Regions from separate parts of the Lentzea sp. NPDC055074 genome, predicted to be linked through region 1. Evidence: riboswitches for the same ligand, from Rfam matches in the RefSeq annotation. Region 1 holds a riboswitch; each other region holds the start of a gene.
The links. A riboswitch is a leader RNA that binds a small molecule or an ion and turns the genes downstream of it on or off. The one in region 1 is predicted to bind cobalamin.
Positions count from the first base shown of each region.

Region 2: linked by a shared signal. The riboswitch ahead of ACWF7A_RS15600 (CbtB domain-containing protein) and the one ahead of ACWF7A_RS35635 (prenyltransferase/squalene oxidase repeat-containing protein) in region 1 are both predicted to bind cobalamin.
Region 3: linked by a shared signal. The riboswitch ahead of cobN (cobaltochelatase subunit CobN) and the one ahead of ACWF7A_RS35635 (prenyltransferase/squalene oxidase repeat-containing protein) in region 1 are both predicted to bind cobalamin.

Region 1 covers NZ_JBSGUQ010000021.1:21,347-24,590, forward strand. The annotation lists gene ACWF7A_RS35630 (hypothetical protein) at 1-267, opposite strand, end outside; gene ACWF7A_RS35635 (prenyltransferase/squalene oxidase repeat-containing protein) at 267-1,472, opposite strand; adenosylcobalamin-variant (AdoCbl-variant) riboswitch at 1,507-1,578, opposite strand; gene ACWF7A_RS35640 (DUF6461 domain-containing protein) at 1,670-3,184, shown strand; gene ACWF7A_RS35645 (FAD-dependent monooxygenase) at 3,165-3,244, opposite strand, start outside.
Region 2 covers NZ_JBSGUQ010000005.1:489,191-492,434, reverse strand. The annotation lists gene hisG (ATP phosphoribosyltransferase) at 1-685, opposite strand, end outside; gene ACWF7A_RS15610 (phosphoribosyl-ATP diphosphatase) at 700-963, opposite strand; gene ACWF7A_RS15605 ((2Fe-2S)-binding protein) at 1,072-1,722, shown strand; cobalamin riboswitch at 1,771-1,945, shown strand; gene ACWF7A_RS15600 (CbtB domain-containing protein) at 1,979-2,167, shown strand; gene ACWF7A_RS15595 (CbtA family protein) at 2,190-2,945, shown strand; gene ACWF7A_RS15590 (hypothetical protein) at 3,196-3,244, shown strand, end outside.
Region 3 covers NZ_JBSGUQ010000020.1:11,679-14,922, reverse strand. The annotation lists gene ACWF7A_RS34695 (hypothetical protein) at 1-975, opposite strand, end outside; cobalamin riboswitch at 984-1,119, shown strand; gene cobN (cobaltochelatase subunit CobN) at 1,155-3,244, shown strand, end outside.

The sequences.
Region 1 (3,244 bases):
CGTGGGCACCCTGCACGGGTTCGGCAGGCCCTTGATCGTGCAGACGAAGCCGGTCTGGCGCGGCACGAACGTGGTCGCGAAACCCGCGTTGTTCAGCGCTTGGATTCCGGTGGCCGGGTCGATCGAGGTGCAGCCGGTCTGGACGCCGCCACCCAGTGCGGCGAAGTCCACGACGACCTTCACGCCCGCACAGGGCACGGCGGAGGCGGGGGACGTGACGACGAACGAGCTCGCGACGAGGGCGAGAACAGCAAGCACGCGGCGCATCACGCACCAACCTTCCGACGACGGGAGACGAACAGCAGGACGGCACCGGCGAGCACCGCGAACGATCCGAACAGGCTCAGCGGCACGACCTGGTCCGGTCCGGTGACGGCGAGCGGCGGGTCGGCCGGGGCCTCGGGCCCTGCCGGGGCGGGCGCGGTCGGCACGGTCGGTTCGGGAGTCGAGGTGACCGGTGGCGTGGTGGTGCAGTCGATCGCGGGCACGCCGGGAACAGCGGCCGACGCCGTCACCTCCGCGAGGCTCACGCGAGCCAGGCCGAGCATCGCCTGCGTGGTGGCGCGGATCGCCGGGTACGGCTCGAAACCCGCGCTGTCGTAGGCGACCGCACCGCGTTGCGCCTCCGGTCCGGCACAGCCGACCTGCAACGACTTCAGGTACTCCACGGCCTTGTCCGCGGCCGGGACGAGGCCTCCCTCGACGAGCGCGCCGACGGCGAGGCCGGTGCTGTTGGCATTGGCCCCGGCCGTCGCGGACGGGAAACCACCGTCCGCCTTCTGCTGCGCGGCGAGCCACGTCAAAGCCTTGGGCGACGCGGTCTTCTCCCCCACCGCCAGCAGCGCCTGCAGCACCATCGCCGTACCGTCCACATCGGACTTGCACGACGCCTGCTCGAACGCGATCGGGAAACCGCCGTCCGGGCACTGCGTGGAGACCTGGTACGCCACCGCCTTGTCGGACGGCAGTGCGGCACGCTTCAGCACGATGATCGCCAACGCCTGCGTGAACGCGTTGGTCTGGTCGAAGCCGGGACCGGTCGCGTCGAGATAGCGCCCCGACTCCTGCTGCAACGGCGCGAGCCGCTCCAGCAGGTCGACGCCGCCGAACGCGCGCGGGTCGGTGCCGAGCGTCTGCGCGACCAGCGCGAGCTTCACCAGGCCGCCGACGTACGACTCGTCCCCTTCCCCGATCAGGAAGTTCAGCTGCTCGGGCTGGGCGAGCCAGGCCGCGGCCTTGACCGCCGCCGACCTGCCGACACCCGCCGCCGCCAGCGCGTAGACGCCGTCCGCGGTCAGCCCGGCGTCGACGAGGCCGGGACCCTGGAGCAGGTGGTCACCGCCCTCGAACTGGCTGACCAGCCACGTCCCCGCGGACGGGGCGGCCTGCGCCGCCTGTGCCTGCGGTGTCACCACCAGCGCGGTGGCCACCAAGGCCACCAACGCGGATCTCCTGATCACTACGCCTCCCATGCCCGCGGTCCTCGACGGGTCGGTGGAGCTACCGCACGCCACGGGCAGTCGGACTATCACCGTTGCGGGTCAGTGCCGGAGTTCCACCGGCTTCCCCCGCGGCATGCGGATGCTGTTGTCAGTCAACGATCGTGCGGGAGGGATCTAGTTGAGTCAAATGGCTGTGAGCTGGGCCATTCACCGGCAGAATCGGCGGGATGGGGGATTTCACGAAGCAGGTCGAGGATGTCGCGCCGACGATCGAGGCGCTGATCCCGGACGAACCGGCGGCGACGCTGGGCACGCACACCGCGCAGCGCAGGCGCGACCGGCACCGCGGCGGCTCCGCGGCCCAGCAGGCGTTGCGCGAGTTCTCGGCCCTCTCGGCGGAACGGCTGCTCGGCGCGCTGGAGCGGGCGGTCGCCGGTCTCGGCCTGACCGCGCCGGCCGACATGATCTCCGGACTGGTGCCACCGCCGCCGAACGCCACGTTCGGCTTCATGTCGATGAGCGAGCGGAGCGCGATGGCGCTGCCGATGGCGTTCGTCGACGGCGCCCACCCCGGCGCGAGCGACCTGATCCTCGAGCAGGTGCGCGCGCTGCTGCCGGACATCAGCGACGTCAAGGGTGACGAGCACGCCATCGCCGTCAAACGCGGGGCCTCGCACCTCGCCGTCGCCGTCGTGGTGTCGAGGGCGGTCCTGAACACGATCGGCACCCCGGCGGCGACGAACCCGGCGGCGGCCATCGGCATCGCGATCGGCACGTGCGCCGAGATCCTGCCGGGTCTGCCCATGCCGCCCGCGTACGAGCGGGCGATGCAGGAGAAGCGGCGCCGCGAGTTCCAGCCCACGTCCTGGGAGACGGAGGCGATGGTGTCCGGCCACCAGTTCGTGGTGGTGGAGGAACCGAGCCTGACGGAACCGGACTTCTCGGCGACGGGTCTCGTCGCCGCGATCGACACCGGGTTCGCGGTGCGCACGGGCGTCGAGGCCGGCAAGGTGCCCGTGTCCGTCCGCGTCGTGCTGGACGAACCGCGCCTGCCCGACCTGGAGCAGTGGGACGAGGTGTCCGAGATCAGCTATCTCGCGGTGACCGGGGCGGCGCGGTTCGGCCACGGCAGCACCGCTCCGTGGTCCGGTGAGTTCCGGGTCCGCGTCTGCGCGACCGGGCGGGACGAGGGCGAGGAGCGCTACGACCTGACGCTGTGGCCCGCGCCCGCGACGGATCCGGTGGTGCACAGGGCGACCGACCGCGTCGGGCACCTGCTGCGCGGGGAGGAGGCGCCGTCGCCGATCTCCCGTCCCGAGCAGCCGTACCAGTGGCTGGAGGAGGACCTAGGGCCTTCGGCGACGGTCACGGTCGTCACGAACGCCACCATCAGCGACGTGGCCGGCGAGTTCGAGCAGGACGCGGTCGCCGTCGACGTCGGCGGCGGAGTGCTCGTCGTCGAGGTCAACGACTACCAGGGCAGCCGTGCCGCGGTCCTGCAACGCCTGTCCCGCAACGGGAAGGCGGCCAGCTACCACTGGAACGCCAACCGGGTGACGAGGCTGTCGTTCGCCCGCGACGGGCAGCTGACCGACGACGTGGAGACCCGGAAGGCGGTGGAGGGACTCAGCTTCACGGATCTGCGCCACCTCGACGCCAAGGGGATCACGGCGGTGGTGAGGTACACCGGTGCCGTGATCCCCGAGTCGGTCCGGGAACGGATCAGTAGTTCGGCAGGATGAGGCTGTTCACGACCTCGGCGAACTCCTCGGTGGGCGCGCCGCCGTTGGCCTGGTTCTTCA
Region 2 (3,244 bases), on a different contig from region 1:
CGGCGTCGAGGAGCGTCCGCGGGCAGTCGTAGTCGAGCATCAGGTACTGCTGCGCGAACACGACGCCCTGCAAGCGGGCGGTGAGCTGCTTCTTCGCGGCCGTGACCTCCGAGCCGTTGCGGTGGATGAGGACCGCCTCCGACTCGCAGATCGGCTCGCCGAACGGCACCAGGTCGTGCTGGCGCAGGGTGCGGCCGGAGCCCACCACGTCGGCGATCAGGTCGGCCACGCCGAGCTGGATCGAGATCTCCACGGCACCGTCGAGACGGATCACCTTGGCGGTGATGCCACGGGCCTTGAGGTCACGCCCCACGAGCCTCGGGTACGCGGTCGCGAGGCGCTTGCCTTCGAGGTCGGAGACCTTCCAGTCGGTGCCGCGAGGCCCCGCGTAACGGAAGGTCGACCCCCCGAAGCCCAGTGCCAGCAGCTCCTCGACGGAGTTGCCGTTGTCGTCGGCGCCCGAGTCGGCGGCCAGGTCACGGCCGGTGATGCCGAGGTCCAGGTCGCCGGACGCCACGTAGATCGCGATGTCCTTGGGACGCAGGAAGAAGAACTCGACCTCGTTGTTGTTGTCGAGCACGGTCAGGTCGCGCGGCTCGTGCCGCTGCCGGTAGCCCGCTTCGGTGAGCATGGCGGAGGCGCGTTCAGCGAGCGCACCCTTGTTCGGGACTGCTACGCGCAGCATGTGAAAGTCTTCCGTCAGAGGTACTTGTAGACGTCTTCGAGGGTGAGCCCACGGCCCAGCATGAGCACCTGGAGGCGGTAGAGCAGCTGCGAGATCTCCTCGGAGAGCTTCTCGTCGGACTCGTACTCGGCGGCGATCCAGACCTCGCCCGCCTCCTCCAGGACCTTCTTGCCCTGCGCATGGACCCCGGCCTCGAGCGCAGCGACGGTGCCGGAACCCTCCGGCTTGGTGGCGGCTCGTTCGGTCAGTTCAGCGAACAGGGAATCGAAGGTCTTCACGGCACGACATCCTCCCATCCCGCTGACCCCCGTCCACACCGCGGTCGCATCTGTCCCAGGCCGTGGACGTGATCTGTCCTGCATGGACACCCGGTAGCGTGAACTTCTGTGTCTGAGTTCGCCGAGGTGCTCGAAGCACTGCGCCGCGTGCGCGGGATCAACCCGTTCTTCGCTCTCGACGTGGGCCGTCCGGACGAGTCCTGGCTGCCGGGAACAGCGCTTCTCGAAGGACCCGCTCTCAAGAACACGATCGACGCCATCGCGATTCGGTACAAAGCGGAAGAACCACGCGTCGCCGCCAGCCTGTTCTTCCTCAGTTACACGGCCCGGTTGCTCAGCCCTCTCACGGCCGCGAACATCCCGATCGACGTGCGGCCGGAGAACCTGTGGTGGCGGCACCACGTCACGGACGGCCTGAGCGTCCGCATAGACCAGCCACGCCTCGGCCCGCCCGCCGCCGAGGCCCTCGCGCCCGTGGTGGAGGCGGTCCACGCGCAGGTCCCGGTGGCGCGCGGGCTGCTCTGGGGCAACGCGATGTCGAACGTCGCGGGCGCGCTCAAAATGGTTGTGCGCGCACGCATGCTCACCGCCGAGGAAGCGGAAGAACGCGGCGAACGGCTCATGAGCGCACCGCCGTTCGAACAGGCGGGAGAATTCCTGACTTTTCCCGGCGAGGTCACGTTCCGGCGTCGGTCGTGTTGTCTCTATTACCGCGTCGCCGCAGGTGGGAAGTGCGGTGACTGCCCACTCGTGAAGTGAGGAACGCAACAACTCTTATGGCCGGTTGTGCTTAACGTGCCGCTCAACTTACGGTGCACCCGCCGCAGTGACGGGAAGCCGGTGAGAATCCGGCGCGGTCCTCGCCACTGTGACCGGGAAGCGATCCCCGCCGAGCACGTCACTGGTCCCCGCCGGGACTGGGAAGACGCGGGGGCAGCGTTGATCCGGGAGTCAGGAGACCGGCTGCGGCGCCGCAAGGAGAGTTGACCTTCCACGAGGTATGGAGGAGCCCGTCATGACGAGCCCCGCAGCAAGCCTGTCCGCCGTCCGCGTGCCCAAATGGGCCTTCGCCGTCTCTGTGCTCGGCCTGATCGTCACGTACCTGGTCCTGCAGGAGAACGGTCTCGCGCTCGGCGCGGGTTCCGAGTTGCTGCACGAGTTCTTCCACGACGGCCGTCACGCCCTCGGCGTCCCCTGCCACTGATCCCATTCCCCCGATCAAGCAGATGACGACGTACAAGTCCCTTGCGCTGCGCGGAGTCGCGGCCGGCGGTATCGCCGGTGTCGCCTCCGCGCTGGTGCAGCTCCTGGTGACCGAGATCCCGATCCGCGCCGCGCTCGCGGTCGAGGAGGCTCGCGCACCCGCCGGTGAGGAAACCGGCCATTCGCACGGTGGCGAGGACGAGCTCGTCAGCCGCGGCGCCCAGGTCGTGGGCGGCATGCTCGGCGTGGTGATCGTCGGCATCGCCGTGGGCCTGGTGTTCGCCACCGCCTACGCGCTGTCGAAGCGCTGGTTCGCCGGCAGCACGCCGTTCAGCCGCAGCTTCACGTTCGGTGCCGCGGTGTTCGGTGCCGTGGCGCTGCTGCCGTGGCTCAAGTACCCGGCCAACCCGCCCGCCGTGGGCGACCCGGAGACGGTGAACTACCGGACCGCGCTCTACCTCGGTGTGGTGGTGGCCGGCCTGGTGATCGTGTGGGCCGCCAGCTGGCTCGCCGAGCAGCTGCGCGCCCAGTCTCAGCCGGTGCGGACGACGGTCGTGCTCCTCGCGGTGGCCGCGGCCTCCGCGGTGGTGCTGCTGGCGTTCCCCGCGCCGCCGGACACGATCCCCGCGGACATGCCGGTGAACGTGCTGTGGCAGTTCCGCCTCAGCTCGCTCGCCCAGCTCGCCACGCTCTACGTCGGCCTCGGCGTGGTGTTCGGCCTGCTGGTCGACCCGGCCACGCGCAGGGTCAAGGCCTCCGAGAAGGCCGCAGTCGCGTGATGGTGCGGGGTGGCCGCGAGGCCACCCCGCACACCCAACCGCGGGAACGCATCCACAACGGGTTGCGCGTCAACGCATCCCGCACCTTCGACCAGATCACGGCCGCTCCCGGGGCAACTGGTCTCTGGCGTCCCGCCGGCGCCGAGAACCTGATCCCGGCGCGGTAAACCCCGTTGTCCCCGGAGGATTCCCAGCGGGAACGACGTCGGGAACATTCCTCGAGGAGTTCGTCCCGATTGCCGCGGCCGGCATGGGCGACTACCTGTTCATCGACGAACGTCCGGGTCCGGAGTCCGGGT
Region 3 (3,244 bases), on a different contig from region 1:
GTCGCCGGTCGCGACGAACTCGATCACTTCGCCCGCGGGCCGGCCGCAGCGGCGGGCGCATCCCGACCAGTGGACCGGACGGCGGTGCGGGGTTCCGAGCCAGGCACGGGCGTCGGCGCGCACGTCGGAGAGCGACTTCGCGCAGCCGGGACGGCCGGTGCAGGCGCTGACGCCGTGCCAGGGGGAGTCCGAGTCGGTGATGAGACCGGACGTGTCGGTGCCGGCGGGCACGACGAGACTGCGCCACGGGGTCAGGCGCAGGGCCACGCCGGGTAGCTGGCCGGCGTCGAGCCGGCCCAGTGGAACCCCTGGGGTCAACGGTGAAGGTGCGACAGGAGTCACAGCGGGGGTGACGCGCGGGCCGTCGGAGGTGCCGAAGTGCGCGGTGATCTTTCGCACACCGTCGTCCACTTCGGACAGGCGCCAGGCCGCTCCGCGCAGCCGCTGGAAGAGGCGGGCGGCGGTCACCACGGCGTCGGCGGGGTCGGTGACGCGGACGCCCGTGTCCGTTCCCGCGAGGAGGAGGGCCCACGTCGCCGCATCGGCTCTGACCAGGCCGAAGTCGCCACCCAGCCCGCTCACCGCGTGCCCCACCGTCAGCAGGAACCGGCCCGGCAGCGACGCCAGCTCCGGGTCCGCGCACAGCACTGCATCGATCTCGTCGACCAGCGCCTGGTCGTTCTCCAGAGGCGCCGCGATGATGTTGCGGATCCGCTCGTGCGAGGCCGACGGCAGCAGGCCCGCCGCAGACAGCCGCGCGCCCAGTTCGACACCGTCCGCGAGGCCCCTGATCTGGAGGTTCGCCCGCGAGGTCAGTTCCACTGAACCGTTCCCGAGCTCCGCGGCCGCGGAGCGCACGACGTCCCACTGAGCAGCGGAAAGAGTGCCGCCAGGCACCCGGATGCGCGCCAGCCCGCCGTCCGCCGCCTGGTGCAGCTCGACGGCGCCGGGGCAGGCGTCCGGGTGACTACGCATAGGTCGGACTGTAACCCGCCGGTTAGGGTGAGCCCGAACGACGAAGCGCAGGAGGAAGCCGGTGTGAATCCGGCGCGGTCCCGCCACTGTGACCAGCGGACAACCGCTGGGAGTCAGGAACTCTGCTTCGCCAGTCACCCGCAACCTGGGGCGCGGACCCCACGAGGGATGGAGCCTGCGTGATCCTTCTGCTGTCGACCTCCGACACCGACCTGCTGTCGGCGCGCGCGAGCGGTGCCGAGTACCGGCTCGGCAACCCCGCGCGACTCACGACCGACGACCTGCCCGCGCTCGTCGAGGGCGTGGACCTGGTCCTCGTGCGCATCCTCGGCGGCCGCCGGATGTGGGAGGAGGGCCTCGACTGGCTGCTGGCCTGTGGGCTGCCCGTGGTGGTGCTCGGCGGTGAGATGCAGCCCGACGCGGCGCTGATGGAGCTGTCGACGGTGGCCGGTGGCGTGTGCGCCGAGGCGCACCTCTACCTCGCGCACGGCGGTCCGGCGAACCTCACCGAGCTGCACAAGTTCCTCTCCGACACCGTGCTGCTGACCGGCCACGGCTTCGAGGCCCCCACCGCCACCCCCACCTGGGGTGTGCTGGAGCGCGAGGCCTCGCAGGCCGAAGGTCCGACGGTCGCGGTGCTCTACTACCGCGCCCACCACGTCGCCGGGAACACCGCGTTCATCCACGCGCTGTGCGATGCGATCGAGGCCAAGGGTGGCAAGGCCCTGCCCGTCTTCTGCTCCTCGCTGCGCACCGCCGAACCCGAGCTGCTCGACACGCTGCGGCAGGCCGACGCGCTCGTCGTGACGGTGCTCGCGGCCGGTGGCACGAACCCCGCGAAGGCGTCCGCCGGTGGCGACGACGACGCGTGGGACGTCGGTGCGCTGGCCGCCCTCGACGTGCCGATCCTGCAGGGGTTGTGCCTCACGTCGAGCCGTGCGACGTGGGACGAGAACGACGACGGACTGTCTCCTTTGGACACCGCGACGCAGGTCGCGATCCCCGAGTTCGACGGCCGGATCATCACGGTCCCGTTCTCCTTCAAGGAGATCGACTCCGACGGTCTCACGATCTACGTCGCCGACCCGGAACGGGCGCTGCGCGTCGCGGGCATCGCCGTGCGGCACGGCCGGTTGCGCCACATCCCGGTCGGCGAGCGCAAGGTCGTCGTCATGCTGTCGGCGTACCCGACCAAGCACTCGCGCATCGGCAACGCGGTCGGGCTCGACACGCCCGCGTCGACCGTCCGGCTGCTGAAGGCCATGCGCGAGCACGGGTACGACATCGGCGACGAGCTGCCGGGCGTCGACGAGCTCGACGGCGACAAGCTGATCCACGCGCTGATCGCCGCCGGCGGCCAGGACGCGGACTGGCTCACGCAGGAGCAGTTCGAGAGCAACCCGATCCGCATCGCCGCGGCCGACTACCGCGAGTTCTACGAGACGCTGCCCGACGACTTCCGCGAGTCGATGCAGGAGCACTGGGGCGAGGCTCCCGGCACGCTCTTCGTCGACCACTCGAAGTCGAAGGACGGCGAGATCGTGCTGGCCGCGCTGAGGTCCGGCAACGTGGCGGTGATCGTGCAGCCGCCGCGCGGGTTCGGCGAGAACCCGATCGCGATCTACCACGACCCGGACCTGCCGCCGTCGCACCACTACCTCGCGGCGTACCGGTGGGTCGAGTCGAACTTCGGCGCGGACGCGGTGGTGCACGTCGGCAAGCACGGCAACCTGGAGTGGTTGCCCGGCAAGACCGTCGGCATGTCGGCGTCCTGCGGCACGGACGCGGCGCTCGGCGACCTGCCGCTGATCTACCCGTTCCTCGTCAACGACCCCGGTGAGGGCACGCAGGCGAAGCGGCGTGCGCACGCCACGCTGGTCGACCACCTCGTGCCGCCGATGGCCCGCGCCGACAGCTACGGCGACATCGCGCGCCTGGAGCAGTTGCTCGACGAGTACGGGAACATCTCCGCGATGGACCCGGCCAAGGTGCCGGCGATCCGCGCGCAGATCTGGACGCTGATCAAGGCCGCGAAGCTCGACCACGACCTGGGGCTCGACGACCGGCCGCACGACGCGGAGTTCGACGAGTTCATCCTGCACGTCGACGGCTGGCTGTGCGAGGTCAAGGACGTCCAGATCCGCGACGGCCTGCACATCCTCGGTGAGGCGCCGATCGGCAGCGTTCGCGTCAACCTCGTGCTCGCCATGTTGCAGGCGCGGCAGATGTGGGGCGGTCAGGTCGCCGCGCTGCCCGGCCTGCGCGAGGC